One region of the Pseudobacteroides sp. genome, then DNA from elsewhere that is predicted to be linked to it. Evidence: riboswitches for the same ligand, from Rfam matches in the RefSeq annotation. Region 1 holds a riboswitch; each other region holds the start of a gene.
The links. A riboswitch is a leader RNA that binds a small molecule or an ion and turns the genes downstream of it on or off. The one in region 1 is predicted to bind cyclic di-GMP.
Positions count from the first base shown of each region.

Region 2: linked by a shared signal. The riboswitch ahead of VIO64_RS18570 (transglutaminase-like domain-containing protein) and the one ahead of VIO64_RS05175 (bifunctional diguanylate cyclase/phosphohydrolase) in region 1 are both predicted to bind cyclic di-GMP.
Region 3: linked by a shared signal. The riboswitch ahead of VIO64_RS16850 (Ig-like domain-containing protein) and the one ahead of VIO64_RS05175 (bifunctional diguanylate cyclase/phosphohydrolase) in region 1 are both predicted to bind cyclic di-GMP.

Region 1 is NZ_DATCTU010000032.1:133,129-143,388, forward strand. Features, by position in the region: gene VIO64_RS05160 (GOLPH3/VPS74 family protein) at 1-304, opposite strand, end outside; gene VIO64_RS05165 (Arc family DNA binding domain-containing protein) at 364-552, opposite strand; gene VIO64_RS05170 (SPFH domain-containing protein) at 567-1,457, opposite strand; gene VIO64_RS05175 (bifunctional diguanylate cyclase/phosphohydrolase) at 1,732-3,360, opposite strand; cyclic di-GMP riboswitch class I at 3,479-3,565, opposite strand; gene VIO64_RS05180 (response regulator transcription factor) at 3,795-4,481, shown strand; gene VIO64_RS05185 (HAMP domain-containing sensor histidine kinase) at 4,478-5,842, shown strand; gene VIO64_RS05190 (hypothetical protein) at 5,959-7,623, shown strand; gene VIO64_RS05195 (flavodoxin family protein) at 7,894-8,358, shown strand; gene VIO64_RS05200 (hypothetical protein) at 8,446-8,727, shown strand; gene sugE (quaternary ammonium compound efflux SMR transporter SugE) at 8,766-9,083, shown strand; gene VIO64_RS05210 (dockerin type I domain-containing protein) at 9,246-10,260, shown strand, end outside.
Region 2 is NZ_DATCTU010000113.1:45-10,304, forward strand. Features, by position in the region: tRNA gene VIO64_RS18560 (tRNA-Pro) at 1-31, shown strand, start outside; gene VIO64_RS18565 (YdeI/OmpD-associated family protein) at 965-1,435, shown strand; cyclic di-GMP riboswitch class I at 1,546-1,629, shown strand; cyclic di-GMP riboswitch class I at 1,725-1,809, shown strand; gene VIO64_RS18570 (transglutaminase-like domain-containing protein) at 1,989-2,831, shown strand; gene radC (RadC family protein) at 2,913-3,581, opposite strand; gene VIO64_RS18580 (DUF3048 domain-containing protein) at 3,684-4,739, opposite strand; gene VIO64_RS18585 (DUF1292 domain-containing protein) at 4,926-5,225, opposite strand; gene ruvX (Holliday junction resolvase RuvX) at 5,402-5,812, opposite strand; gene VIO64_RS18595 (aldo/keto reductase) at 5,883-6,830, opposite strand; gene VIO64_RS18600 (IreB family regulatory phosphoprotein) at 7,070-7,324, opposite strand; gene mtaB (tRNA (N(6)-L-threonylcarbamoyladenosine(37)-C(2))-methylthiotransferase MtaB) at 7,648-8,946, opposite strand; gene VIO64_RS18610 (HPr family phosphocarrier protein) at 9,187-9,414, shown strand; gene VIO64_RS18615 (DUF523 domain-containing protein) at 9,537-9,983, opposite strand; gene rnr (ribonuclease R) at 9,989-10,260, opposite strand, start outside.
Region 3 is NZ_DATCTU010000104.1:91,678-101,937, reverse strand. Features, by position in the region: gene VIO64_RS16895 (acetyltransferase) at 1-436, shown strand, start outside; gene neuB (N-acetylneuraminate synthase) at 449-1,459, shown strand; gene VIO64_RS16885 (acylneuraminate cytidylyltransferase family protein) at 1,475-2,170, shown strand; gene VIO64_RS16880 (radical SAM protein) at 2,309-3,349, shown strand; gene VIO64_RS16875 (aminotransferase class I/II-fold pyridoxal phosphate-dependent enzyme) at 3,346-4,443, shown strand; gene VIO64_RS16870 (flagellar protein FlaG) at 4,565-4,957, shown strand; gene fliD (flagellar filament capping protein FliD) at 4,963-6,903, shown strand; gene fliS (flagellar export chaperone FliS) at 6,941-7,345, shown strand; gene VIO64_RS16855 (flagellar protein FlgN) at 7,355-7,864, shown strand; cyclic di-GMP riboswitch class I at 8,016-8,089, shown strand; gene VIO64_RS16850 (Ig-like domain-containing protein) at 8,315-10,260, shown strand, end outside.

The DNA of each region.
Region 1 (10,260 bases):
TAAAGGACTTTAGAATTTCCTTTCTTATATTGGATTTAAATGCTACATTACTAAATATCCACCTGTTAAGTTTTTTTGATTTTTTGATTACCTCAAAGGCCTTATCAAGAATGTCATAACCGGTTGGAGATTCATCAACTGCAATGAGGTTTTTTCCTTGCAGTTGAATCTTTTTTCTGTCCATTAGCTCGAATAATAGTGCTGCCGAAAGTCCATATCTTTTTAAGTAGGTAGCCTTAGCGAAGGTTTTTCCGCTAGTATTATCCAAAGTCAGTAAAATAATTTTTTCTGCCATATTTAACATAAAAACCACTCCCGATCAAAGCATGGTAGGTATTATTAACACCAATTTATTGCCTTACACTAAGTTTTATTAGCTTCTTTTTCATCCTCTAAAGAGGCGGGTTTTACTTTCCGCCTCTTTATGATTGCTTCATGCAATATGAACTCAATCTGGCCGTTTATTGACCTGAATTCTTCCTCGGCCCACTTGCTTAACTCTTCCCATGTTTTGGGATTTAGCCTTAATAGTACGGTCTTTTTTTCTGCCATTTTTAATCACAACCTTAATTATGAAGTGTTCCTGTATTAATTACCGGCTGGGTTGAACGTTCACCACACAGTACAACCAGAAGATTGCTAACCATAGCTGCCTTTCTTTCTTCATCAAGTTCAACTATTCCATCTTCATTAAGCTTATCAAGAGCCATTCTTACCATCCCTACAGCACCTTCAACAATTTTCTGTCTTGCTGCAATTATAGCTGACGCCTGTTGACGTTGCAACATTGCAGCTGCAATTTCAGGAGAGTATGCCAAGTGGCTGAGCCTAGCCTCTTCAACTATAACTCCGGCTTTACCGAGTCTTTCCTGAAGCTCATTCTTTAACGATTCGGAAACTTCATCGGCACTGCCTCTTAAGGAGATATTATGGGTTTGGTCGGTTATGTCATAAGGGTACATTCCTGCAATGTGTCTTATAGCAGACTCACTTTGCACTTTTACATAGTCAACATAGTTTTCAACATCAAATACTGCCTGAAATGTGTTTTCAACTCTCCATACAATAACAGCAGCAATTTCAATAGGGTTACCTGCTTCGTCATTAACCTTAAGCTTGTCACCGTTTAGGTTTCTTGAACGAAGCGAAATTTTCTTCTTTGTGAAGAATGGATTTGCAAAGTGCCAGCCTGGCTTTTTAACAGTTCCTCTGTATTCGCCGAACAGAATAAGCACAGCAGCTTCGTTTGGCTGAAGAGTAAAAAATCCACCTGTAAAAATGCACCATACTACAAACAATACAGCACCGCCTATTATTGACCCTACGGAAAGTGGTGAAGGATCTGTGTTAGTCTTTATTATCCCCAAGACTACACCCCCGATAGATGCTAAGAGCATTAAGATGTCTACAAAAAACATTAATAGACCTGATGACACTTCCTTGTTTAATTCTTTCATTTTCCTCGCCCCTTTAATTTAATTTATGATATTATTTTGATATCACTTTTATATTATAAGTATAACATTTTTATATAAAAAAATAAACCTGGTTTTGGTCTGTTTTTTATCAAAAAATGTCATAGAGGCTAAAATTATAAGTTTCTTTGCAAATAGTACCATCAAGATCAATTTCTCCGTTTATTTCTATGTTTTTAAATATAATAGATAAGGTTTTTTAATAGAGATTGATTAAGAAGCTATTCTAAAAGGCTTTTTTGATTATATTTTTTGATTATACTATGGTTTTATTAAGACATTTGAGAAACACATCAACCAGCTTGGGATCCAGCTGTTTTCCTCTGCAGTTCTTAAGTTCATTAACAGCACTTTTAAACGAAAGAGAATCTTTATATACGTGCTTGACAGTTAGAGCAGAGAACATATCAGCTATTGCCAGTATCTTTCCTTCAAGCGGTAAGTCTTTATCTGACATTGCAAAAGGATATCCTTTACCATCATAACGCTCATGATGATACTTGACCGCATTTTTGACAGTACTGGATATTTCGAATATTTCTATTAGGCAAATGCAGTCAGTAACATGATTCTTAACAATTTCATACTCCGCCTTTGTCAGTGATGACTGTTTGCGGAGAATTTCCGATGAAATAAAAAGTTTCCCAAGATCGTGGATCCAGCCTGCGATATATAAATCCTGGACAAAAGCCTTTGGAAGATTCAATGCATTTCCCAAAGTTTTAGCAAAGTTTGCAACAAATCTGGAATGAATAAAAGTGTACATGTCCTTTTCTTTCATAGCATTGATTACTTGAAGACAGCGTTCAGGAAGCAGTTCACTTCCAGCTTCCAATCCTATATCAATTTGAAATCTTCCATATTTGTTTTCATACATTCTCATGTCTGCACGATGAAGAAGTATTTCGATTTTCTTTTCGGATTCATTTCTTGAGTGTGCTATACCTGTAGAACAAGATAATCTAATAGGATGTGCATTGGGATCAGATATAAAAATGCTGGTTTTTAATGTATTGCGTAATTTTTCATTGAGATTACGCTCCTTAACCAAATCCAGGTCCTTGATTAAAATTATAAATTCATCTCCCCCCAATCGTCCCATTGTATAGCTAAGGCCTTCAAGGCATTTTTTTATTAGGGCTGAAATGAATACAAGAGCTTTGTTTCCTGTCATATGGCCATATGTATCGTTAATGTGCTTAAAATGATCCATATCAATGACCATTAATGATACATTATATTGCTTATTCAGCATGTCCTGTCCGATTTCAATTATGCTGTTTAAGTTGTACAGACCTGTCAATGAATCCATCATGCTTACTTTGTGGTACTTATCCCTCTCGCTCTTTATGTTTATTATAAGGTAAAACACTAAAGAATATAGTGCACTGACGATAATTATACCTGATATATATACGGTAATAACATGTGTGGATTCATGAATTCTGCGGGTCAGAAAAATAAAAGCAATAATAATTCCAGTTAGATTTGAAAAAACAAAGTCTCGAAACAAATATTGTGCAAAAACGGGAATAAAAAAGCCTATGGCAATTACATAAATTGTATCTACCGTGAACATTGCTATAGTAATGAGGATAGAAGCTATACAGGTACATGCGAAAATTAATCTGAGTTTTGACTTAGGATGAAGTACATTGGATATGATTGAAGAAAGCATAAAGACTAAAGAACTACAAAGGGCAAAGGTAGAACGGTTGCTGGTAAAAAATCCCCATAAGCCGTAGGATACAACTCCCAAATAGAATAGTATTGGAACAATTATATACTTGTTATTCTTAAACAGCCTTCGCAAAAGAGTCTGTTTTCCACAATCCCATGAGGAATGCTTCATGAGAAAATCCGCAGGAATATTTATTTCGGTCATATTATCACCCAGTTATAAATAGTACGAACTTTAGTAAATACATCTTACTTTGATAAGAATAATTGATTGGCAAAAATAAAAAGGCAAGAAACAAAATTCAAGCCCTTTAGGTTAAAAACCCGGCAGCCTGACTATCATAACAATAAAATGTCACAGATTCATGGCTTTGCGTCCCTACCTTTCAATAGGTTTGCCTTATCATGGTTTAAGTTTATATATAAATGGTAACTTTAATATTAATTGTAATTTTTTAAAAACCAATAAAATAATTATATCATAAACCTTTAATGATTTTCCACAAAAAATTACATATATACAAAATAATTTAAAAGCCAAAAAGACCTTTGAATTTTTGTGTGCTTTTAATCACAACTATACTATATGATATAATAATTTGTGTGATTGATAATTCAAAATAGCTGGAGGATTGAAAGGTGCATAAAATATTAATAGTAGATGATGATGAGCTAATAGCAAACCTTATAGAGCAAAATCTCAAGCTGGAGGGTTTTGATACAAAGGTATGCCATGATGGTGTCTCTGCCCTTGAAATTTGTGACGGCTACAAGCCCGATCTGGTTGTGCTTGATGTGATGATGCCCAGGCTTGATGGGTTTCATGTATGTAAGTGCCTTCAGGGGACAGGCACTGCAGTTATTATGCTGACTGCTAAAAGCGATATATCAGATAAGCTTGTAGGGCTCGAGATGGGGGCGGATGATTATATTATAAAGCCCTTTGATAGCAGAGAGCTTGTTGCAAGAATAAAGGCTGTCATACGCCGCTTTGAGAAAGTTTCCATACAGCATATTGGTAATGAAAAAAGTTCAGGTAACAAGATAATAAGTCTTAACGAGCAGACCAGAATAGCACTTGCGGCTGGTAAAGAACTGGATCTTACCCCAACAGAGTTTGAACTGCTTCTCATTTTTGCCAACAATGTACAGAGGGTTTTTACAAGAGAGCAGCTTCTTGACACTGTGTGGGGGTATGATTATCTTGGAGATTCGAGGACGGTCGATATTCATATACAGCGTCTTAGGAAAAAGCTAGGAAAATACAGCGGCTGCATTGAAACTGTTTTTGGAATAGGATATAGGTATAAGGAGCCAATAAAATGAAACTGAGACTCAAGGTTATCTCCATGAATATGTTTATTATTGTAGCAATATTGCTTGTTAGCGGAATCATAATTATAAGGACAATTGATAACTTTAATCTATATACTTCATACCAGTACGTTTTAAGTCAAAGCAAATTTACAGAGCAATATCTTACAGAATACCTTAAGATCAGTGAAAAACCCCATGTCTCATTAGAACTTAACATTAATTCACTTGAAGAAAAACTGAGGCTGCAATCGGGCTGTGGTGTGGAGATTTCAGGCAGTGACAAAGCTTCTGCCAATGAAATGCAGAAGAATGCACTTGAAGGCAAAAAAGTCTACTTGATTAGTTCGGAAAGCCCAAACAGGAAGCTGCTGATGGCTTTTCCAATCATAGTTAAAGGTTCAGTAATAGGAACTGTTAGCTTGGAGTATTCACTTTACCAAGCGGACAGTATGAAAAGAAACCTTCAGATAACCCTCGTTATCCTGCTTGTTTTTGCTCTTTCGGTGTCGCTAGTTTTAAGTTATCTTTTCTCATACAGGATGATTAAGCCTTTAGAAAAGCTAACCCTTACAACAAAGGAATATTCAAAGGGTAATTTCAATGAGATAGGCGGGGTAAAAACCGGAGATGAAATAGAAAAACTGGCTCATTCCTTTAATGACATGGGCAGAAATATCAAAGATATGATTGACAGGCTTACAGATGAACAGCAAAAACAGAAGAAGTTTATCGATAGTGTAACTCATGAAATAAGAACTCCTCTTACAAATATTATTGGGTATGCAGATCTTTCAGGCAGAGTAAATGAAGAGGAACAACGCAAAAAATATTATACCTATATAATAGACGAAAGCAAAAGACTTTTAAATATGGTAAATAACCTTCTTGATCTGTCCCAGCTCAATCAGTATGAGTTTTCTGTCACGAAAAAGGAAACAGATTTAAAGAATGTTATTATTAAAGCTGTAGAGCTGATGAGGGATAGGGCTGGAAAGTTTGGTATAGGGATTGATTATCAGCTAGAGGATATTAGGGCTAGAGTGGATGGGGAAAAGATCAAACAAGTGGTAATAAATATTATAGATAATGCAATAAAGTATTCCGAAGGTTCTCTTGTTAAATTAAAGCTTTGGAGGGAACAGGGTGTTTTTATTGAGATAAGGGATAACGGGATAGGGATACCAAAGGATGATATAAAAAGCATTACAGAACCATTTTATAGAGTTGATAAATCAAGAAGCAGGAAACTTGGAGGAAATGGTTTGGGACTTTCAATATGTATGGAAATTATTGATGCTCATGGAGGAAAGCTTGATATTGATAGCCCTGAGGGAGAAGGAACAATCGTTACAATTTCGTTACAACCTTGAAACTGTTTGGAGAAAAACTGCTGTTAGAATATAAATAACAAGATTAATTGATGCTTGATTAAAAGTAATTGTAATCAAGTATAAGAAGATTCTACAGTGAAAAGGGGATGGACTATATGAAAAAGAAAGCTTTAATTTTAGTATCTACAGTTTTTCTATTAAGTACTGCTTGCGGAGATATAACCTCGGTACCCCAAATGGAAGTTGATAAAGTTGCTGTTGTGGAAGATAAAAACCCCAAGCAATCCAACAAACAGGACAACATTGATGATGCAATCAGCACCTATCTTGAACAGAAGTTTGATTTTAAGGCTATAGGAGGTGTTGTTTTTGAAGCCCATGAACTTTACGGACATGAAATAAAGGATAGCAAAACATATGCCTATATTTGGAGCGTCCAGCAGGAATATAAATACACCGACGGGAAGCTGGAAAATGGGGCAGGACTTAGTATCCCTCTTGTGTTAATCATGAGTGTGGACAGGGATAATAAATATACCGTTCTTGATTATAAGGCACCAAAGGATGGAGAACAGTATGCATCGTCTATTAAAGAGCTGTTTCCTAAGGAATATCAAGAAAAAATACTCACCAGAACCAATTCTGCTGAATTGGAGGAGATAGTAAAACAAAAAGCCCAGAACTATTTTATATCAGGGTCAAAGGGCGGAAGTGATGCGAAAAATACTGACTCCAGAAATACTCAACCGTCTAGCACATCAACTACTACAGTTAAAGACGGAGATATCCAAAAAGGAATGGGAATATATACAGGGCTTATAGATGGCAATAGCATTGAAATCAAGATTATAAAGTCTTCAGGCGAAGAAGAAGCGGCAGCATTCAGGTTTTCCGAACAAGTAAGACCGGGTTTTGATAAGCTGGCTTTAAAAACAGGTGATAGGGTTGAGCTTGAATATACAACCAACGGCTACAAGCAAAATGTATTGATGAGCATTAAAAGATCATCAGGAGAAAACCAAGGGAAAAACGGCCAGGATAAAAATAAAATAATGAGTGATTTTAAGGGCATTATAGCAAAGTCATCCAGTATATCTGATGTAGCAAAATTCGTCGACGGAAATATCGAGTTTGTTTCCACTTCAGATGCGGTATTGATGGCGATTGAATTTGAAAAGGCTCAAAAGGCTTATCTGCCCAAGCTGGAAGAAAAGTATTATAAAGGTGACATTCAGGTAAAATTTGGTAAAGAATACAGTAAAGACTTTGATATTAATAAAATCTATGAAACCAAGGACAGCGTATTAAAAAAGCTGCTGGATGAAACAAAAGCCGGCGGATATCGTGTTGAGACAGCAGAAGGAATGTTCTTCCCCACAATAAACTATGAATTTTATAAAAAATATAAACCATATCTGACTCTCGATTTGAAGGAATATGTAGATATTATGGCAACAGAATCCAATAAGGTTCCGGCAAAGGATGCAGCACTTGTAATAGGTTTTGATGAAGTACTTAGAAGGGCACAGGTACAAGGTGAATTCATTAACAGGTTTAAGGATTCGGCAAAGCAGAACGATGTAAAGGAATTGTACAAAAAGTATGTGATTTTCTCGCTGTTCGGATGCAATAATACACCTCTTTTCAGTTATGATACTAAGATGATGGCTGAGAAGACACGGGCTGTATATAAAGAATTTGCTGCAAGTAATCCCGGTGACAGCTTTGCAGAAGTAATAAAGGGTTTCATGGATGTAGTTGAAAGAAGCAATTATAAGCTTACAGATTTGGTTGAAAAATATAGAAATAATCAAATTTAATAGATTGGAGTTGTTATCAAAGAGGGCTGGCTCAAACTTACGAGTCGGCCTTTTATTTATTGTTCAGATATGGAAGGAAAATCTCTGTAGATACTTTTTGGAGAAATGACGGTATTTATTTGTAGTATTATATAAGAGTGATTTTTTGAATTCAGTGAAATGTACACAATAATGAAAGGACCCTGGGTTTTTGAGATTAAAACTGACAAATAATGATAATGGTGATAATATATAATTATTATTAATTCATAACAAATGGAGGAGGCAGCTATGAAAATCGGAATTATAATTCACTCATATACTGGCAACACACTTTCTGTTGCACAGAAACTTAAGGAGAAGCTTACGGCATCAGGACATATAGTAAACCTTGAGCAGGTCACAGCAGTAAACGGGGATCCAAAAGAAGCAAGGAATGTTGTGTTAAAGGACATACCGGATACAAAGACATATGATGTGCTTATTTTTGGTGCTCCTGTTTGGGCTTTTTCCCTTTCTCCAATAATGAAACTCTATTTGTCGCAGGTACCTTCGTTGCAAGGCAAGAAAATAGGCTGTTTTGTAACACAGCAGCTACGCTTCAAGCTTTTAGGAGGAAACAACGCTATAAATAAGATGAAAAAAGCTTGCCAATCCAAAGGTGGCAGTGTATATGAAACAGGTATTGTGAACTGGTCTCACAAGCAACGTGAAGCTATGATTGAAGAAGTGGTAGATAGGTTTGGAAGAGTGTGATACTTATAATAAAACACTAAATTTATAATAATACTATTATGATGTCATGGTTGCTATTAAAAGATTAATTTAGAAAAGGGGATTTAAATGAAACAGTGTATTTGCAGCAGTTGCATAAATTTAAAGGGAATTATAAACGAAGATGGTGCCATATTGGAATATGAGTGTGAATTCGGGTATCCTTCGGAAGATTGCTTGCAATGTGAAGCAGGTGAATGTGAACTATCTTGCTCCAAGTATATATCAGATGATGAGCCAGAGGAGACAATCAAAATATATTGCTCCAAGTGTAATAAGGAATTATCCCAGGCTTCGAAGGATAGTGGAGAAGGTCAGGTTTTCTGTGTTAATTGTTATCTAAATATCTAGGAAAATGCACTAGTTATTATATGGAAAAGGGTGAATACATGGCTTGGATATATCTTATTATTGCAGGGATTTTTGAGGTTGTTTGGGCGATTGGGCTCAAGTATTCTCAAGGATTTACTAAGCTGTTCCCATCACTGGTTACGTTTGGGGGAATGGTGATAAGTTTTTATTTATTATCAATATCTATAAAGACACTTCCTTTAGGGACTGCATATGCTATTTGGACAGGCATTGGTGCTTTAGGCTCTGTAATTCTGGGAATATTGCTTTTTAGCGAGCCGCTAAACATATCTAGGGTTATATTTCTATCTTTGATTCTTGCAGGAATTATTGGATTAAAGATGACTACAGTCTGATTGACAGATTGGTTTCGTACAGTAAAATTTCAACATAGTATTGTAAATTTTGGAAGGTTTATATATAATAAAAATATACTTAGTAAAGCATTGTTGACGCGTTGTTATTGTAAATCTTATAGGAAATATAAATTTATAAATGTTTTTAAAGGGGGAATATCAATGAGACTTGATCTAAAATTCAAGAAGGGAATAGTTCTAATGCTGACAGTCATATTGATGCTAAGTGTACCGTTGGTAGTATCAGGCGAAGAGAATTCTGTATCTGCCAAAATATCGACTGCAATAACGTGGACAAACCCAATAAATGTACCTGTGGGGCCTACTTTAGCTGGTGCACAGGGATTAACAATATCTTTGAGTGATATTAATGGGAATCCATTGAAGAACAAACCCATTACATGGGATGCACAGTCAGTCTATGTTGAGAATAGAACCACCACGACTAACGAAGATGGTATTTCACAAAATGTATTTTATGTAGCACATGCGGATAGGAATGCAACCTATACAGCTACTATTGCTGTGAGGTTTGCAGGGGATGATACGTATGAAAAATCCCAGTACATCATGTCCATCAAGTGTTATGATTACGGACCACCTACACCGGTAACGTCAACACCTGAGCCGCCAATACAAACACCTGGCACTCCAAGCACAGCATCTCCGGCACCCACAACTCCAACGGCACCACCGCCGACTCCTGTAGTATCCATGCCATGCACAGATGTACCTGTATCCCCAATATCCGGATATCCAACTATAAATAAGAATCAGTTCCTGTTCGTAGATGCCCACATTTACAAGGAAGGCAGGGGGAATGTGGGGCCTGGAATGATGATAGATTTCCCGACTTACACATATTCGGCCGCAAATAAAATGTTAACCAGCTATATAGAAGTTGCCAACTATAATGCCAATACCAATGTAATCATAGGCTCGGGAACAAGTATAACCGGAACAGCCGGAGGAGGTGCGGCTACCAGACTCAATGCATATAATACCTATGCTTATGAAGGGCTATATTATTTTGACAGTAACCTTACGGTGCATTTCTTTATGAATGGTGCATGGAGAACTGTGGCGGTGGGGGAAGAATGGGCAGAAACAATAGAGCAAAAGACTGAAACAGGCGGTGTTTTTCTTATTACATATACCATAAACAACTATGGATTGC
Region 2 (10,260 bases), on a different contig from region 1:
GAAGCCGGAGGTTCGAGTCCTCTCACTCCGACTATAGTAAACAAGCGACTTTTAGAAAACGAAAGTCGCTTGTTTACTATAGTTGGAAATTGTATAACTAAATTGATTATAGTTTAAAGAACCAAATTCGTTACATACAGGAATATACCTGCATTTATAAGTAAAAACAAAATTTTAAACCCAAAATGTAATTTCCCTAGTAAATTTAAAACGATATATGTAATTATAATTGATAACGGCAAGTAAAAGAGAAGCCCAACAATTTGCAAACCCATTATCTGACTTTCAACATCCTTGGTATTTTTCATATACCACTTGTCTGTGTAATGTATTGCAGTAAAAAACAAATTACAAAAAAGTGTAATCGCTGCCAATAAATCAGCTGAGTATAACAATGCTTTCTTAATATTAGCTCTTATTTCACTACTAATAATGTACATACACCCCTTTGTGAATAATATACTCGTTTCTATATCAAATGTGGCAAACACCATATTCAGTATATATAAGCAATATCAAAAATGTCAATTTAAAAGTAACTGCTTCTTTTTTAAATTTCATTCGCAAGCACGTAAGCAACTAAACATTTCACCTTCCTCAAACACTGCAAAAAGTATATAATGTGTTTATACAACGTATAATCTAGATTAAAAGTGTTGCTAATCTTACATTTGGCGAAGCAAATAACGAACGGTTCAACGGGATTTGCGACAGACAAGTGTAATAGATTTATCACTTTTAATCTATCTATACAGAAACAGGTGATTAAAATGCTAAAAAAGAATTATGTAAAGATCATATTTTACAGTTTTATAATAATTGCTGCATTGGTATTAGCCGTTATAAAGCTGCTCGACGCTAAGTATTCTTCTATATGGCTTTATATTTTGGTTATAATAATATTTAGCTTCCGGCTGATATCCTCAATAAAAACACCACTTTATAAGTCAAAGGATGATAATTAATGAAAAAATACGAATTTGAAGCGGAAATAATAAAGCATGAGACACTTAATTCCGGGTATATAGAATTTCCTTATGATGTGGAAAAAGAGTTCGGAGTAAAAGGCCAGGTAAAAGTTAAGGCATATTTTGACGGATATGAGTACAGAGGGTCTCTTGCAAAGATGGGACACCGATGCCATTTTATCGGATTAAATCAGAAGGTCCGAAACGCAATCGGAAAGGGTCCCGGTGACAAAGTACATGTAATTATAGTTCAGGATACAGAAGAAAGAGCAGTGGAAATCCCAATGGAACTTGATAATTTATTACACACCAACCCTAATGAAAAGGAATTTTTTCACAAGCTTTCATATTCTCATAAGCGTGAATATATCGAATGGATTCTATCCGCCAAAAAAGAGGATACCAAAGACAGAAGGCTCCTCCTATGCATTGAAATGCTTAAGGCTCAAAAGAAAACACCTAAATAATATATTTCACAATAAATATGGATAAATTAGTCGAAGCCTATTGTAACTTACGATAAAAAGTAGTAAAATATAATTGTAGGAGATTTATGTAATTAATTAAATAGTAAACATACTGATAATGACAAACCTATCGAAAGATAGGGACGTAAAGCCCAAGGGTCTAAGGTTTATTCTATGACAGCCGGGTTGCCAAAGGTGTTAGGATTGCTTTTAAAAGCATATACCAGCTCTGTTTGGCAAGTCAATCAGAGCTTTTATTATGTTCACATTTATTAATTATGTAAAACCCTTTCGACAATGGCAAACCTTTCGAAAGAAAGGGACGCAAAACTACAGGTCTAATGTTTATTGGGGAATTTCAAAGGGTTGTCTTTAATGCAGTTTTCTATTATTAAAAGTACATGTTGCTTTTAATTCATTTTCATTAGCAGTAATTCCGATCATTTACTTCATCCCGTCTTACTGTCTTAAATGGAAACACTCCTTAAGTAATCCTTGATAATTCCCAAACTAAAACTATGACGGCTGAGTAACCGAAAAAGGGGGATTTATCATGAACCGTTTTATTAAGCTTTTTTTGATTTTTACCATCACTTCTTTGTTATCCATCACGCCCTTCCAAGTATCGAATGCCGAAGAGCCACTTCTGATTACTGAAAACGGAGTATCTTTGATTAAGCTACCATCACAGGCTGATGGGAAAATTAACATCTCCGGTCAGACCTCGAAACAAAAAATCAAAGCCCTTATTATTAAAGATTCTTATCAGGAATGGTTTGATATTGACCTTGACAATGGCAAGTTCAATGAAAACATATGGTTTACTGAGGGCAAAGGCCAGTATGAAGTTAATATCATGGTTAATCTTGAGGATAGAAAATACACCTATGGCCCTAAGCTAATTGTAGAAAACGTTGCTGATGTTAACCGATTCTTGGTTCCCACCAAGGATATTGAAAGCGACTATCCTGCTATTGCCGATCTTGCCAAACGTCTTACAAGGCTCTCCAAAACCGATCGCGATAAAACTAAAAATATATATAACTGGATTACCAAGAACATAAAGTATGATTATGACAAATATCGCAGACAGCTGGCAAATGACTTTACAGATGTCTACGGAGCAGAAAATACCTTTAAAACAAAAAAAGGTGTATGCTACGACTTTTCAACCTTGTTTGCGGCCATGTCCAGGTCTATCGGTATAGAGGCAAAAGTCATACGAGGCAATTATGTATCGGGAAAACGTCAGGAATATCATGCATGGAACGAAATTTATCTTCATGATGAAGGAAAATGGATAAAGCTGGATTCCACTTTCGGATATGCACTGAATAAAAATTACTTCGATAATAAGGACTTTGATATTGATCATGTCAAAATCGATGAATTGTAGAAACCTTTCTAATCACTAATATCAATTTTAAAGCCGGCTAAACCAAAAGTATCTGACAGCCGGCTTTTTATATTGCCTTATTTATTTCATCAATCCCTTTTCAGCAAAGCTTACATATTTGTCGCCTGCAACAATAATATGATCAATAACCGTTATGGAGATTGCTTCTAGAGCAACTCTAATACGCTCAGTAATCTCAATATCCGCCCGGGATGGATTCATGCTTCCTCCAGGATGGTTATGTGCAAGAATGACGCTGTTTGCCTGATGCCTTAGTGCTGTCTCTACAATAAGCCTAGGGTATACAGGGGATTCGTTTATAGTCCCTTCCTGAATAAGTGCCGAGTAGTTTACTCTGTTTTGGCTGTTTAAACAAATAAGATAGAATGCTTCATAGGTTCTGCCCATAAATATTGAAACTGCAAACTGGCCCGCTTTTGCCGAGCTGTCCAACACAGGCTTTTCTCCCCATTTATCATTAAAATACCTTCTGGAAATGGAAGGTATCAATGCAAGAAGAAATGCGGAGCTTTCACCAATCCCTTCTGTATTATGAATATCCTTTATATCCGCTTCAAAAACACCTGAAAGTGATCCGAACTTTTTCAAGAGCCTGTGTGCAATTTCATTCGTGTCTTTTCTCGGTATGGAATAGAAAAGAAGCATTTCCAGTACCTGATGAGGTTCAAAGCTATCCAGTCCTTCTTTTAGAAATCTTTCTTTCAGCCTTTTTCTATGCCCTTCATGCATATTATCCCCCATTTAATTTACATTTTTGACATAATGAAAAGAGATTAAACTGTCACTTTTCGTATAGTATATTTCGGCTATAATTTCTAATTACTGAATACATTATTGGAATATAACTTTCGAATTTAAAGGCACTATTTGTATCCAGGTAAGACCTGGGTTTAATTCAATGGGTTTGCCGCTTTCATCGGTATAGCTTGTCTTTGAATTTCTGGCTTTCTTGGCCCATTTGATTTTAATTGCTTCTCCGCATGTAATAAACCAACCGTTTCCGCTTCCCACATCATTCAAATCCTGCCTTCCTTTATCATCTCCCTTTATTCCATAGTTGGCTATATGTTGAATAATTATATTCTTAACCTCCAACTGTTTTTTGCTTACTCGTTCCATATGCGGCTCGCCATTGCGAGTCTTCTTATATATGTCGTTTGAGGCGTCAAATTCATATGTATTGAATATTCTTGAGTTATACCTTACCGTTATTTTATTCGCCTTTTCTCCTGAATTTAATTTTTCATCCATTTGATTATAGCCAAAAACCAACTTTTTATCGGTAGTCTGCTTGTACTTTGCTTTTTTTATAAAGTTCCTCACATTTTCCATTGATGTATATGAGTCCTGCCAGTTTCTTCTGTCCTTTGTCAAATCCCAGAAGACTTCTCCTCCGTAGCCAACGCCATTTATGTTGTTAATTTTGAATTTGGATATATCTTGCATGGCTCTAGGACTCCATCCAAAATGCACATAGATGGCGTCATGCTCCATAACAAAATCAAGGTAATAATGCCTTGAGCTCCTGACAGGCCCGATCATACCGGGATTGGTCCCCCAGAAGACCGGCATTAATCTGGTCTCACCGCCTTCAACGGCAATCTCATAAACCAGCTGTGCCTTATCAAGTCCACCCTGAGGCAGCACCCTTTTACCTTCGTTATCAATCATAACAGCAACGGGCCTTTCCCCTTCCTTCGGAAACACAAAATTAATTTTTTTAGGCGTTGGCGTTGGTTCCACAAAAGGCGTACTAGTAAAAGATGGGGCCATTGTGAATGTTACATGAGTACTGGTAGGCACTATATTATTATTTGCCCCATCACATGCAGCTATAGAAGCTATAGCCATAAGTGTACCAAGCAAAATAATTATTCTTTTAATCATAAAACTCCCCCCCATAAATTTAATTTAATTTATATAAACCCCTGATACTGATATAATTTGCCGCATATATAGACAACGAACTGTAAAGTTATATAACTAATTTACAGTTCGTCATCTATAAACAGAAGGATCAATTCTTAATAAATTGTCCTTTGTTCGGTATTCTATAAATATTTTAGGTAAATATTATTCTGAAAAATCAAACTCATCTTCCATTCTGACTTTGAATTCCTCGAAAACCATATTTAATTCAACTTCATCCTCGACACTGATAAATGAATCTTCGCCTTCCTCATTATGCTCTATCTTAAGAATTAATACCTCATCAGTATCGCTTTCTTCCTCCTGCTCTTCTTCTTCCATCTCAACCGGTAAAAGAACAACATATTCACTACCGTTCATTTCAATTGTATCAAGGTGCTCGAATTCAACTTCTTCTCCGTTTTCGTCAACTAGAACAACTACGTCATCTCTCTCTTCGGACATTATTATCCCTCCTTTTCCTTTATCAGAATATAATTATATCACAGTATCAAAAGTTTCCCAATATTTTCTCACTAAATTGTAAACATTAAATATATTTAACATAATATATTGTTTTTATACATAGCTAATTAACAATATCAGGATCAGAAGTAATTTTATTCATTTCTTAGTATAGTTTACAAGCTGTCCAAATAGTTTTGCAGTATATATACAGCAGCAATCTGATCTTCAATTGCCTTTTTCTTTGATGTCTTTATACCCATATCATGCATTGCCCTGTTGGCAGCCTTTGTAGTTAACCGCTCATCCCACGGAATTACCTCCAGCTTGGACTGTTCTCGGAGCAGATTTATAAATTCCATTGTTTTCTCGCCTCTTTCACCAATGGTACCGTTCATATTGCGAGGAAAACCCACAACACATTTTTCCGCTTGGTGCTGTGCTATTATCTCAATTAATCTTTTTAAAGGTTTTCTGATATCGGAATCCCACCTGATGGTCTCTACACCGCGTGCAATCATCCCTAATGGATCACTTATGGCAACACCGATTTTCCTATCTCCATAGTCAATTCCTATTATTCTCATTTTACCTCCAGTAAGTTATAGATACTGGGCTGACTTAGCTTTACAGCTTAATATCTATAAACACTCGTCTCTATCTTATTTTTATTGCAAACATAGTGCATACACCTGAACAATACCCGCACAGAACACACTTGTCCATATCCACTTCAGCTTTTCCATCTGCAACTTTCAAAGCTTTTTGCCTGCATCGATTCACGCAGTTTCCGCATCCATTACACCAATAATCAATATGTAGTATTCTCTTTTTATTAATCAAAGCATACCTTATGTTCTCAGATACCTCTTGATTATTAAAAATACTAACATTCATCCTGACTTCCTCTAAGGACTGCATACCCAATGCTATAGAATGGATAAACGGCAGCTTTAAAACAAATTCAAGACATTCATCAAAACTTCTTAGAAGATTGCCCCCTCCTAAAGGCTTCATGCTGTATATACCCTTTCCAGCCTCAAAAGCCTTTCTAACTGCTGCAAGCATTTCGTCTATTGTCCCATCACCAATGCCCAATCCAGCCTTATTTACTATGGGGTGAATTACGTCTATTTCCGGCATATCCGCTGCTGCATCCACAACTTCAACATTATGGGTTGATACACCAACTGCTTTTATTATTCCTTTTTCCTTTTGTTCAAGGTAATAATCCAAGGCATCTTTATGGCCTCTAAGCGTCAATCTACTCTCTTGTTCGTGAAGCAAAAAAATATCCAGGACATCAATATCCATTTCTCTCCTGGCTTTTTCTACGCTGTCCCTGGCCGATTCTTTGCTGTAGGCATAAGATTTGCTTGCCACCACCGGCTTAAATTTTGAAATCCTTATAGCCTCTCTTATATGGGGATATGTTCCGTATAGTTCGGCGGTATCAATAAAGTTAACCCCCATTTCAAAGGCATCGGCTATGACCCTCGCACCCTCTTCAACCGACATATTGGCTTGCAGTGGGCCTATTATAAGTCCTCCAAAACAAAGCCTTGATACCTTTATCCCGGTATTACCCAACTCTATATAATCCATAGATAATCACCACTTTTAACAGAGATAACGAACTGATATATAACTTTACAGTTGGCTATCTGTAATAGACACAAAAAAAGACATTCTAAAACCACAGAAATGACTAAAATACAACTTCCGCTACAAACTTCGCTTATATGTTGACTTAACTTTCAACATACATTCAAAATCGGAAGTAATATTTTAGTCATTTCCTAGCAATAAGCTAATATAGTAGACTGCTCTTAAAACCCAAAAAATTATTTCTTTTCTTCCAGATAGAATCTTACAATCTCTTCTAAAAGCTCATCCCGTTCAAGTCGTCTTATTATGCTTCTCGCATTGTCATGGCTGGTTATGTAAGTAGGATCACCCGAAAGTATGTATCCAACTATCTGGTTAATAGGGTTATACCCTTTTTCCTTTAAAGCTTTATATACCAATGTCAATATCTCATGTGCAGAATTCAGTTTTTCTTTGTCAACTTTGAACATCATAGTTTCGTTATTAACCATTTATAACCACTCCCCCAACTACTTAGTGTTGTATGATTATTTAGTGCTGAATCAAATCAATTAAACCCTTACATTGGTAGGTACCAAATGCGAGATTTATAGCATATATTATTAAGATCTCTTCCATAAAAAATAGGCATTTATTACTATAACAATCATAGAACTTTTAGACTATTAAAATATAGTATGCAAATACTATTAATATAATAGTAATACAATAGGATAAATTATGCAACAATGGTGAACCTTAATTAAACAACATTATCTAACCCAAATTATTCTTATCACAATCATAATTCACTTATCGGTGATAATCATTTGCCTTATAAAATATCCCCAAAAATATAATCATTCGTAGCTTTTATTAGCTTTACATTACATATTTGACCTTTTATATCATTTCTTCCATTAGATATAACACGAGAGAAATTCATTGTCAAGCCCTCCATGTTCCCCTCCTCCAAACCTGACTCCTGCTCAAACAAAACCGGCACTACTCTTCCTTCCATCCTCTTATTGAACTCCAGTAAATTTTTATTAGAAAGCTTTAGGAGGATAGTACTTCTTTCCTCTTTTTTCTCTGCATTCACCTGATTTTTAAAGGATGCCGCCGCAGTGCCCTTCCTAGGTGAATATTTAAACACATGCATCTTAGCAAGGGATAGTTCCTCCAAAAACACCAGTGTTTCATTAAACTCAGCATCCGTCTCCCCCGGAAACCCTACCATTATATCTGTAGTTATGGATACATCCGGTATATTATCCCTTAAAAGTTTAACTACGTTTTTATATTCCTCTGTGGCATATTTTCTGTTCATTCTTTTTAAGGTCTCATCACAGCCGCTCTGAAGGGATATATGATAATGTGGGCAAAGCTTATTAAGTCCCTTAACCGCTTCCACAAACTCCATGTTTATCATAGTGGGCTCTATGGACCCAAGCCTTATCCTTTCAATTCCGTCAAAATCATGAATATCCCTTATAATCTCAAGAAGGGATGATCCGATATCCCTACCATATGATGCCAAGTGAATACCGGTAAGAACTATCTCTTTAAATCCGTTTTGTGCGAGACCTTTTACCTCATTAACAACATCTTCCCTCTCCCTGCTTCTTATAGGTCCTCTTGCATAGGGTATAATGCAGTATGAACAATAATTGTTGCAGCCGTCCTGAATCTTTAGTATTGCCCGAGTCCGATCTTTATATGAGGTTAAATCAAGTTTTTCAAAATTTTTAAAATCTTTTATATCACCTACATAATTAACTCTGCCGCTTCCTGATTTTATGTCCTCCAAAAACTCTATTATTTTCCCCTTATCCTTTGTTCCCACTACCATATTAACCCCTGGGATATTCTCTACCTCTTCAGGGGAGGTTTGGGCGTAGCAGCCTACAACAATAACAAAAGAATCAGGGTTGCACTTTTTTGCTTTCCTAATGACATTTCGTGACTTTCTGTCACTCATACCCGTTACAGTGCAAGTGTTTATAACATAAACCTCCGCTGGAGCATCAAAATCAACAACCTGGTAGCCGGCATTCTCAAAAATTTCCGACATGGCTCCGGTCTCATACTGGTTTACTTTACATCCCAATGTAAAAAAAGCAACTCGTCTCATTAAATTATCCTCAATAACGTTTTATATATTTTTAATCAAAAGTTTGTTAGTTATGCACAATTGGCGTTAAAACCCTTATATCAATTGGATTTCAACTATTTTATTATAAAACATTAGGATTGATTTAACAATATCATCATTGACTTGACACCAAAAACAGGATAATATTAATTTGAGATTGTTATTATAATTACTTGTTATATAGTAATACCAGCATTTAGAGAAAAGGGGGTTTGTAATATGAAATCATTTAACATTATTTTAAAGTCCATAAACGATGTAAAAGACTTTGTTAATATGGTAAACAAATATGATTTTGATGTTGATTTGACATCAGGTCGTTATGTTGTAGATGCAAAGTCAATTATGGGAATATTCAGCTTGGATCTTGCAAAACCAATCAAAGTTGATGTACACTCAGATGATTGTGAAAAATTCTGTGATGAAATTAAAAACTTTATACAATAATATATCTAAAAATTCACTGATTTTTACATTCTTTACAACAGTACAAATTTAATTTTAAATACGGATACTTTTTAAGTATCCGTATTTTATTTCGCTTATATATTTACCTAGTTTTATGTCCGTTATTCCAGATCTTTCTCGCTTATTACTTCCAGTCCGTTTCTTATGAGAAGCTCTGCCGTAACACCATTTCCTTCAACCAACCGTCCGGAAAATGTTCCATCGTAGATGCATCCTACACCGCATGAAGGGCTTTTAGATCTTAGAACAGCTTTTTTAGCATCCAACATTTTTGCGATTTTCAATACCTCTTGTGCACCCTTAATAAAAGCATCTGTAACATCATCACCGTCTTCCCTTGTTACCCGGCAACGTAAGTCTAAGACGTCAGCTCCTGTACCCCTGAGGATTTCAGTCTTGGGCCTTGGAGTAGTAAAGCCTCCTAATTGCTCGGGACATATGGGTACAGCTCCTTCCTTATTAATCAGATGAATAACCTCTTTATTCCAATTACTGCCGCCGTTATATTTACAATTGACACCCAAAAGGCATGCACTAACTAATATCATAAATTTCAGCCTTTCTTTTTCTTCTTTTTACCTTTGATGCTAGCTTTAACCTTACGATCAATGCCGCCCCACTTTCTCGGTCTTTTTGCCTTGATAACCTCTTTGGCAAGTTTATCTGCACCTTCATAATTTTCGCCGTTTTTTTTGCTGATATCCTGGTCAGTTTCACTGTCTTGCGTATATTTGCCTCTGGCCTTTTTAGGCTTTCTTTTATATGATAGGCCAGCCGAAGATTCCCCGTTGCCATCTTCGTCCTTACCATCAAAAAGAACAAAAT
Region 3 (10,260 bases), on a different contig from region 1:
TATCTCAATTGGGCTTATAGACAATTTCAAGTCAAGGATGGATATTTATCATAACTTAAAAAACATGGGTTTTATGCTTCCCACTCTTATACACGGAAAAAGTGTTGTTTCAAAGGGTGTTCAAATAGGGTGCGGAAATGCTGTTATGGCATTGTCTGTGATAAATGCGGGAAGTAGGGTTGGAAATAATTGTATAATAAATACCGGAAGTATCATTGAACATGAAGCGACAATAGGAGATAATGTGCATATCGCACCAGGTGCAGTCATTTGCGGCCGAGTATGCATCGGAAGCAACTCTTTCATCGGTGCAGGTTCTACCGTTATACAGGGTGTCACAATTGGTGATAATGCAATTATTGGTGCAGGAAGTGTTGTAACAAGGGACGTTCCGTCTTTTTCCAAGGCTGTAGGTGCTCCTGCAAGATTGATATAAGGGTGATGATATATGTCGGTTTTTATTATAGCTGAGGCTGGTGTAAACCATAATGGAAGCCTTAATACAGCCATACAACTTGTGGATGCGGCAGTTGATGCAAGGTGCGATTCCATAAAATTTCAAACATTTAAAGCTGAAAAGCTGGTTACAAGAAAGGCTTCAAAGGCCGTTTATCAGGTGCAAAATACCCTCAAGCCAGGTACCCAGCTTGATATGTTGAAGGAACTTGAATTGGGGGAAGAAGAGCACAGGGTTCTCTTTGATTACTGCGGACAAAAGGGTATAAGCTTTATGTCTACTCCGTTTGATGAAGAATCTGCAGACTTTCTTGATGAGTTGGGAATGGAGATATTTAAGATACCTTCCGGTGAGATTACCAACAAGTTTTTTTTAAAGCACATAGCAAGGAAGAATAAACCCATTATACTGTCAACTGGAATGTCAACTTTAGATGAAGTAGAGGAAGCAGTCGAATGGATTTATGAGGAGGGAAACAGGAGTTTGGCACTTTTGCACTGTACATCCTGTTATCCTGCACAATATAAAGATGTCAATTTGAAAGCGATAGCTACTCTCAGGGATCGTTTTAATTTAAGAACCGGCTATTCCGATCATACCCTCGGGATTGAAACAGCAATCGGTGCGGCGGCCATAGGAGCTCAAATAATAGAAAAGCATATAACACTAGATAAAACTATGGAAGGACCTGATCACAAGTGCTCATTGGAGCCTTTTGATTTTTTCCGGATGGTCTGTTCAATAAGAAATATAGAGCTGGCATTGGGGGACGGAATTAAAAAACCTGTGGAGAATGAGCTTGAGATAAGGAATGTTGCAAGGAAGTATATTGTAGCACAAAAGCATATAATTAAAGGGCAAAGGATTACCGAAGACATGCTTTCATTCAAAAGGTCGGAATGTGGAATGGAGCCTAAGTATATTGACTTGATCTTGGGAGCATTTGCAGCAAAAGACATAGAAGAAGGCTGTACTATAAAGGCGGGAGACTTTTACGTGTAGTAAAGGAGAAAGAGTATGGACAACCTCATTCACTGTGTCATACCTGCAAGAAAAGGTTCAAAAAGGCTGAAGGGCAAGAATACCAGACTTTTTTTAGACAAGCCGCTGATTTCATGGACCATTGAGGAAGCTATGAAATCCAAAAATATTGGCAGTATAACTGTTTCGACTGATGATGAAGCTGTAATGGAAATAGCAAACAATTATGGGATCAGTATATTGCAGCGACCCCAAGAGCTTGCAGCAGATGATTCGACTACTTCAGATGTTGTGCTTCACTTTATTTCTGGTATGATGGAAAGGGGGGACGCGGTATCCCACATAATGCTTTTGCAGCCTACCTCTCCTCTCAGGACTGCTAAGCATATTGAAGAGGCTATAGATTACTACTTTTTCAATATAGATAAAATAGACTCACTCATATCCGTTTCAAGGTCTGAGCATCCGCCGTGGTGGAATAAAAAGATTGGGGAAAACGGACTTTTGACGGATGCATTCCCTTATGACAGATCAAAGTTTAATAAATCACAGGATTTTCCACGCACCTATATAGTGAATGGGGCTATATACATTGCAAAGGTTGATGAACTCATTATCCATAAGGGGTTTGAGACAGGTAGAATATTGCCCTATATAATGGAACGACAATGCTCTATCGATATAGATAACGAATTTGACTTGCTGCTGGCAGAGTTTATTGCAAAGGCATGAATAAAAAATTACTTCCGCTTTTGAGCGGGTGTTGACGAGTTAAGTCAACACATGAGCGAAATTTATAGCGGAAGTTGTTTTTTGATCATGACTAAGGCATGAATAAAAATCCAAAAAAATAAAAAAGGATGAATCAACATGTATGATAAAAGTATCAATATACCTGTAGATCAGAAATTTAATCAGTTTAAGAGCAAGTTTGCCTGTGAGTGGGAGGAGAGAAAAGGGGAGGAATATAAAAAATATAGAGATAAATGGGTTCAAAATCCAAAGAATTTTATTTTAGAAGACGGTCCAATCAATTTGGATATTGAAATAACCAACTGCTGCAACTTAAAATGTCCCATGTGTCCAAGGACTGCTATGATAAAGGATAATGTACAGGTTAGCGGGGGAAAATTTAATACCGGGTTTATGGACTTTTCTCTGTATAAAAGTCTTATTGATCAGGCAGATCAAATAGGGGTTAAGGCGGTTAAGCTTAATTGGCTTGGGGAACCCACAATGCACAAGGATGTTGTGAAAATGGTGGCCTATGCAAAGGATAAAGGCATTATAGATGTTCTAATGAATACGAATGGAGTGCTTTTAGATAAAGAGCTGGCGAGGGGATTGATTGAAGCAGGACTTGACAGGCTCCTATTTTCGTTTGATTCACCATATAAGGGAGATTATGAAAAGATTAGGATTGGTGCAGACTATGAAAAGGTTATGGAAAACATCAAATCTATTAACAAATTAAGAAATGAACTTCAAAAAGATAACCCACTGACAAGGGTTTCCATGGTTAGGATGAAGGAGAACGAGAATCAGTTCAAGGATTTTATGGAGCTTTTTAAAGAACATGTTGATATAGTGGCATGGTCGGAATATACCAACAAGGAAGAACTATTAAGAGACGAGATGAAAAGAATAAAAAGAGACAAAATTAAGAATTTTGCATGTGCCCAGCTTTGGCAAAGGATGTTTGTGTCATGGAACGGTAATGTAGTGGTTTGCTGTGCAGATGTGACGATGGAATATTTTGTAGGAGACGCTACCAAAGAAAAGCTTATTGACATTTGGAAAAATGATAGTTACCAAAATATAAGAAAAGTGCATATGTCAGGAAATTGTCAAAGCATATCTATCTGCAATAAATGTGATATGCCTGAGTTTTCAGAGGGAGGACAGAAATGATTCCTTTGAGCATACCGGAAATGACGGGGAAAGAGCTGTTCTACATTAAAGAGTGCCTTGATTCCGGATGGGTATCAAGTGCAGGACCTCATGTAAAGCTTTTTGAAGACAGGTTCAAGGACTATATCGGAGCCAAGTATGCTGTGGCGACTGTAAACTGTACATCCGCTCTTCATTTGGCTCTTATGTGTATTGGAGTAAGGGAAGATGATGAGGTTATAGTGCCCTCCCTTACCTTTGCTGCAACTGTAAATGCTATAAGATATTTGGGTGCTGAGCCTGTGTTTGTTGATGTTTGCAGGGACAGCTATTGCATGGAACCTCACAAGTTGGAAGAGCTTATAGGGGAAAAAACAAAGGCAATTATGCCTGTGCATTTGTATGGACAGACTGTGGAAATGGAATGTGTTATGGAAATAGCAAATAAATACGGGCTTAAGGTTGTTGAAGATGCAGCACAATCACTTGGCTCCAAATATAAGGGAATGAGCACCGGTACCATAGGGCACGCGGGGTGCTTTAGCTTTAACGGTAATAAACTCATAACCACAGGAAGCGGAGGAATGCTTGTTACCGATGATGAGGAAATTGCAAGCCGAGCACTATATTTGTCAACCCAGGCAAAGGACTTAAATCATAAAGGGGCGTTTTATCACAATGATGTAGGATACAACTACAGAATGTCCAATATAAATGCAGCTGTTGGATTGGGGCAGCTTGAGGATATTGAAAGAAGAATACAAATTAAAAAAAGCATATCTGATTTATATTACAAACATTTAACGGGAGTTGATAATATAGTGCTCCCCGTTAAAAAGACTTATTGCGATACTGTCTTTTGGTTATATCCAATTCTTGTAAAGTATGGAGCTAAATATGACAGGACAAGTCTTGAAGAAAAATTTTGTCAATCGGGAATTGAAACAAGAACTTTTTTTACACCTCTCCATCTTATGCCGCCTTATGTATCTCACAGACATGGAGATCTGGAAAACACCGAGTATATATCAATGCTTGGTTTAAATCTGCCAAGCTCCATAGGTATCGGAGATGATGAAATAATTAAGGTTTGCCGAATACTAAGGCATGAATGATTCAAGAAATATTGGAATAATGATTTTATTTAAATACCCTAAATCAAACATAACTATTTTCCGATATATTTAATGTAAGAACTTAAAGGCAAGTGTGTTTTAAATCATGGAGGGATTTGTTATGAAGATTGATGGCACGGATGCTACCAGTAGTGCAGTACCACGACAGCATGAGAATAACACAAACAGGACTGAAAATAAACTAACACAGGATTCCGGCCAATCTGCTTCCATTGACTTAAAGAGCTACATGAACATGTCAAGTTATGAGAAAAGCGAGCTGCCTATATCGGATAAAGTGGTGATTGAAGCAATAGAAAAAGCTAATAAAGCCATTTTAGGGTCAAACAGAAGCTTTGAGTTTTCAATACATGAGAAGACAAAGGCAATAATGGTCAAGGTAATAGACAATGAAACCCATGAGGTTATACGGGAGATTCCATCTGAAAAAATTCTTGATATGGTTGCAAATCTTTGGGAAGTGGCCGGCATCATGGTAGATGAAAGAAGGTAAGTGCTATGGCTGTAAACAGTGTATTCGGTTCTAACAGCAATTCCAACAAGCTAAGACTGACGGGTCTTGCTACAGGCCTTGATACTGATACTATTATAAGCAGTCTAATGAAAAGTGAAAAAGCACCTCTCAACAAAATTATGCAAAAAAGGCAGCTGGCAGAATGGAAAAGAGATAGCTACAGGGAGGTAACCAATCTTTTAAGAGGATTCAAGGATGAGTTCTTTGATGTGTTGAAGCCGGCTAGCAATATGTTGTCTCAAACAGGCTTGAAAAAGTTTGCGTCAACCAGCTCAGACAGTGCAGTTGTCACAGCTTTAGGCAGTTCTGAGGCCCAGGCTGGTGAACACAAAATTACAGTAACAAGGTTGGCGACATCAGCGGCAAAAGCAAGTGGTAGTACTGTAACACAAGCATTGGAGAGTACCGCTGCCATAACATCTGCCGATATTGCTAACGCTAGTGGAAAAAGCATAAAAATAGTATTGGATGGGGTTGCTAAGGAAATTAAGCTGGGGAACTATACCAGTTCAACAACTTTGTCAGAGTTTGCTTCAGATATTGAGAGTATTATAGGCAATGAATTCGGGGCGGGAAAGGTAAAGATAGATGTATCAGGAACCGGTAGTGATAAGCTTACCTTTTCTACAGCAGCTGGAGCAAGTAAGCTGACCCTTTCATCAGCAGCATCTAATGACGGGCTGTCAAGCTTCCATATAAACTCGGGAACATCCAACAGGTTAAGCTTGAGTGATACCCTGGCAACATTGAAGGACAAGCTCAAAACAACTTTTCAGTATTCGGAGAGCACAGATGGAAGTCAGAAGGTTACATTCAGCATTAATTCAAAGTCTTTTACATTTTCAAGCAATACAACTCTTTCTACGGTGTTGAACACCATCAGTAATGATACTGATGCCAAGGTTAAAATTACATATGATGATGTAACGGACAAGTTTACTATAGATGCAAAAAGATTAGGTGCAGGAAATAATATCAACATTAATGAAGCATCAAGTTCATTTTTAGCATCAATGAACCTTACTGATTTGAGGCAGGGGCAGGATGCAATTGTTGTTTTGGATGGTCAGACCATAACAAGAAGCAGCAATTCCATAACTTCAAACGGTGTAACATATAATCTTCTGAAGGAAAGCACAACTGAACAAACCATATCTTTAAAGACTGATACTGAAGCTGTATTTAACAATGTAAAGAATTTTGTAACTAAATATAATGACCTTATAGGCAAGCTTAATAGTAAGCTGACAGAAAGATACAGCAGAGAGTTTCAACCCCTTACTGAAGAACAGAAAGAAGGAATGTCTGAAGAACAGGTGAAAAAGTGGGAAGAAAGAGCTAAAACAGGTCTTTTGAAAAACGACAGTTATATTACAAAAGTGGTTGATAGTCTGAGAACTGCTCTATATGATAATATAAGCGGAATAACAACAAAGCTGACTGATATCGGAATTACCACAGGCACTTTTACAGATAAGGGTAAACTTATCATTGATGAAGACAAGCTAAAGCAGGCTATAGCGGCAAATCCCGATGGTGTAATGAACCTTTTCAGCAAGAAATCAGACAGTAATCCTTCTTACAGCCGCAATCTGACTGCTTCGGAAAAGAAAACCAGATATAATGAAGAGGGTATGGCACATAGAATTTATGACATCATAGAAGATAACATTTCAACGATCAGAGATTCTGAAGGCAAAAAAGGAATATTGCTGCAGGTAGCTGGGATTACAGGAGATACATCAGAGTATTCCAACACTATATATACACAGATTAGCCAGTATGATACCCAAATAGATAGACTCCAAGACAAACTGGCTGATAAGGAGAATAAGTATTATAAGCAGTATGCTGCACTCGAATCTGCCATATCCAAAATGAATAATCAAAGTAACTGGTTAATGAGTCAGATTAGTGGTAAATAATGGTTTCGTATAAACAAAAAATACCGGAGGGATTATTATGGTAATGAACAAAGCATCAGACCAGTATAAAGAGAACTCAATATTTACAGCTAGTCCGGAGGAATTGACACTTATGCTGTATAACGGACTTATCAAATTTATTATGCAGGCACAAATGGCAATAGATGAGAAAAATATTGAAAAGGCACATAATTGTATAGTTAGAGCAGAAAATATAATAGGCGAGTTTCAGGCAACTTTGGACCAAAAGTATGATATATCAAATAATCTGTATTTAATTTATGATTATATGAATAGAAGACTTGTAGACGCAAGCATAAAAAAGGACAAGGAAATATTAAATGAAGTTTTAGGCTTTGCAAAGGAACTTAGAGATACCTGGAGTCAAGCTATGAAAATGGCCAAACAGCAAATGCCCAAATCTCAACAAGTTGCAAAATAGGAGAACACTATGGATAATAACAATAGGATAACTGTAAATAAAAGCCCCAATACTTATGTTGAAAGGCTTTTGGAGATTACAGATGCTAAATATGCATGTTTGCAGGAAATGCTTGAGTTAACAGCTGAGCAGGCATCTGTTATAGACGAAGATGAAATAGAAAGACTTGAGAATATTTTAGATGAAAAACAAAGAATAATTGAAAAGGTTGACAAGCTTGATGATGAATTTGAGGTTTATTTTCATCGCCTTAAATCGGAATCCAGGATTAAAAGTCTTGAAGAGTTAAGCTCAAACGAAGTAAAAGGACTAAAGGAACTAAAAATCTCAGTATCAAATGTCATGGCAGTTTTAAAGGAATTATCGGATTTGGAGAAATCCAATAATTCAAGAGCAAAGAAGGCGTTAGAAGATATTGGCAATGGATTGAAAAATATAAATGTAGCCAAAAAAGTCAATTCCGCTTACGGAGCATTACCTATCCAAACCGAATCCTTTTTCATAGATAAAAAGAAGTAAAAGTTCCCTTAAAGCCAACATATGTTGGCTTCATTGCATTTATTGATGTATCTCACCACAGCTGCCAAGGCTGACAAAATCATTTCGTGATTTTCTTTAAAAAATGTGATATAATAATATTAGGTGGTTTTTTTTATACTCCACTGTACCCCACTGATAAAGGCAAACTTATCGAAAGGTAAGGACGCAAAGTCATGGGCCTTAAGCTAAGGGATGACTAAAAAATTACTTCCGCTTTTGAGTGGGTGTTGACGAGTTAAGTCAACACATGAGCGAAATTTATAGCGGAAGTTATTTTTGATCATGCCTAAGGGATGACTAGAATGGTATTTTAGTCACTAAATGCGATGGTTGCCAGATTACCGGGTGGAACATATCTTATTATTTAATCTAAAATTATTGTTCGTATTGCTCAGATCTGGTTTCCTTCCGATTGGAGGAGATTCTTCTATGAAATCCAAGTTCAATTTGTCGTGTTTTGTTATACTGGCAGTGATAGCAATATTTGTTGCTGTACCGGGGGTTGTTTATGCAGGTGATGACACAGCTGCTTCACCTGTGGACTTAGCGGAGAAGGTTAAATCGGCTATGCTTTTGAGAAATCCAACATACACAATACAGTATACAGGGGATGCAACAATAAAAAGCAATATCAAAAGCTTATTTAGCGATATTTTTAGCTCGGACGATTACCTTCACTACAGCACAAAAACGTATGGAGTTACCATCTATGGTATTACAGGAAATTTATCCATGAAGTTTAATTTTTCCTACTGGGAGTCAAAAGAGCAGTCGGATTTTGTTGAAAGTAAAGTTTCTGAGGTGTTAAATGAAATTATTACTCCTGAAATGAACGACTATCAAAAGGAAAGAGCAATTCATGACTGGATTGTAACTAATGTTGCCTATGATATTTCTCTTGGGCAGCATTCAGCATATGCAGCTCTCGTCTCACCTTATAAAACCGTATGTCAGGGTTACTCCCTTCTAGCATATAAAATGCTTAACGAGGTAGGAATAGAAACCAGAATAATCGAAGGAAAGGCAGGTGGGCAAAGCCATTCATGGGTTTTGGTAAACTTAGATGGAGCCTATTATCATCTTGATCCCACTTGGGATGATCCTGTACCCGACGTTAAGGGAAGAATTAAATATGATTATTATAATTTAACGGACGAAGAGATAAAATCTAACCACTCGTGGACTAAATCCTACCCAAAAGCTGAGAATTCTTTTGTAGATATCCTTAAATCAAAAATGGTAAGTGATGCTGAGAACTCTAGTGTTTATGAGACCATTATAAGCGATTTAGGTCTTCAGTTTACAGATGAGTCTTTGACCGTATCAAATTCTTTGGGATTGAACTCAAAAATACAAGAGGCTATCGTAGAAGAGAAAACATCAATAAAGGTTAGGTATACCGGATTATCTATTGCTACAGATATCAAGGAAGCATTCAAGGGCATCAGTAATGTGAAAACATACAGCTATACATATACTGATTATGTTCGTACTCCACAGGTTGGAGATGTGATTTTGGAATTAAACTTTTCATACGAACCTCAGGTAAATATAACAGAAATATCATTGAACCAGAGCTCTATTTCCATTGATGTTGGAAAATCCTCAACAAAGCTTATACCAACGATTAATCCTACTACTTCAAGCAATAAAAGTGTTATATGGTCTTCATCAGATATAAGTATAGCAACAGTTACTGATGGGATAATTAAGGGAATTTCCGGCGGTAATGCGACAATTACTGTGAAAACTATTGACGGTGGAATTGAGGCAGATATAGATGTTACGGTTACTGTTCCTGTTGCAAGGATAAAGCTTGATAGGGCATATTTGCAGCTTAAAGTGGAAAGTGAAGATGTGGTTCTGAAGACTTCTGTTTTTCCTGAGGATGCCACAGATCAGGATATTGTGTGGAGCAGTAATAGCCAAAATGTAGCTGTGGACGAAAATGGAACGGTACATGCTGTTGCACCTGGAAAGGCAATAATTACAGCAACATCAAAAAGCGATCCGGCCAAAAAAGCCACCTGTACAGTAGTAGTTCCTGTAACGGTAACTGAGGTATCCTTTACGAAGGATAAAATAACTTTAAAGCTTGGACAGGCACCTGTAAAGCTGATACCGATAATATTGCCGTCAAATGCAGTTATAAAAGCAGTTACATGGTCATCGAGCGATGAAGCTATTGCTACAGTAAGCAGAACAGGAAATCTGATAGCAGTGTCCGAAGGTACTGCAACTATAACAGCCACCTCAGTTGACGGAAACAAATCGGGGGCCATGGAGGTTACAGTAATAAGAGGTGTTATCAGTGTTACCCTAAATAAGAAATTTGCTACACTTAAAATCGGAGACCCTGATTTGAAGCTTGAAGC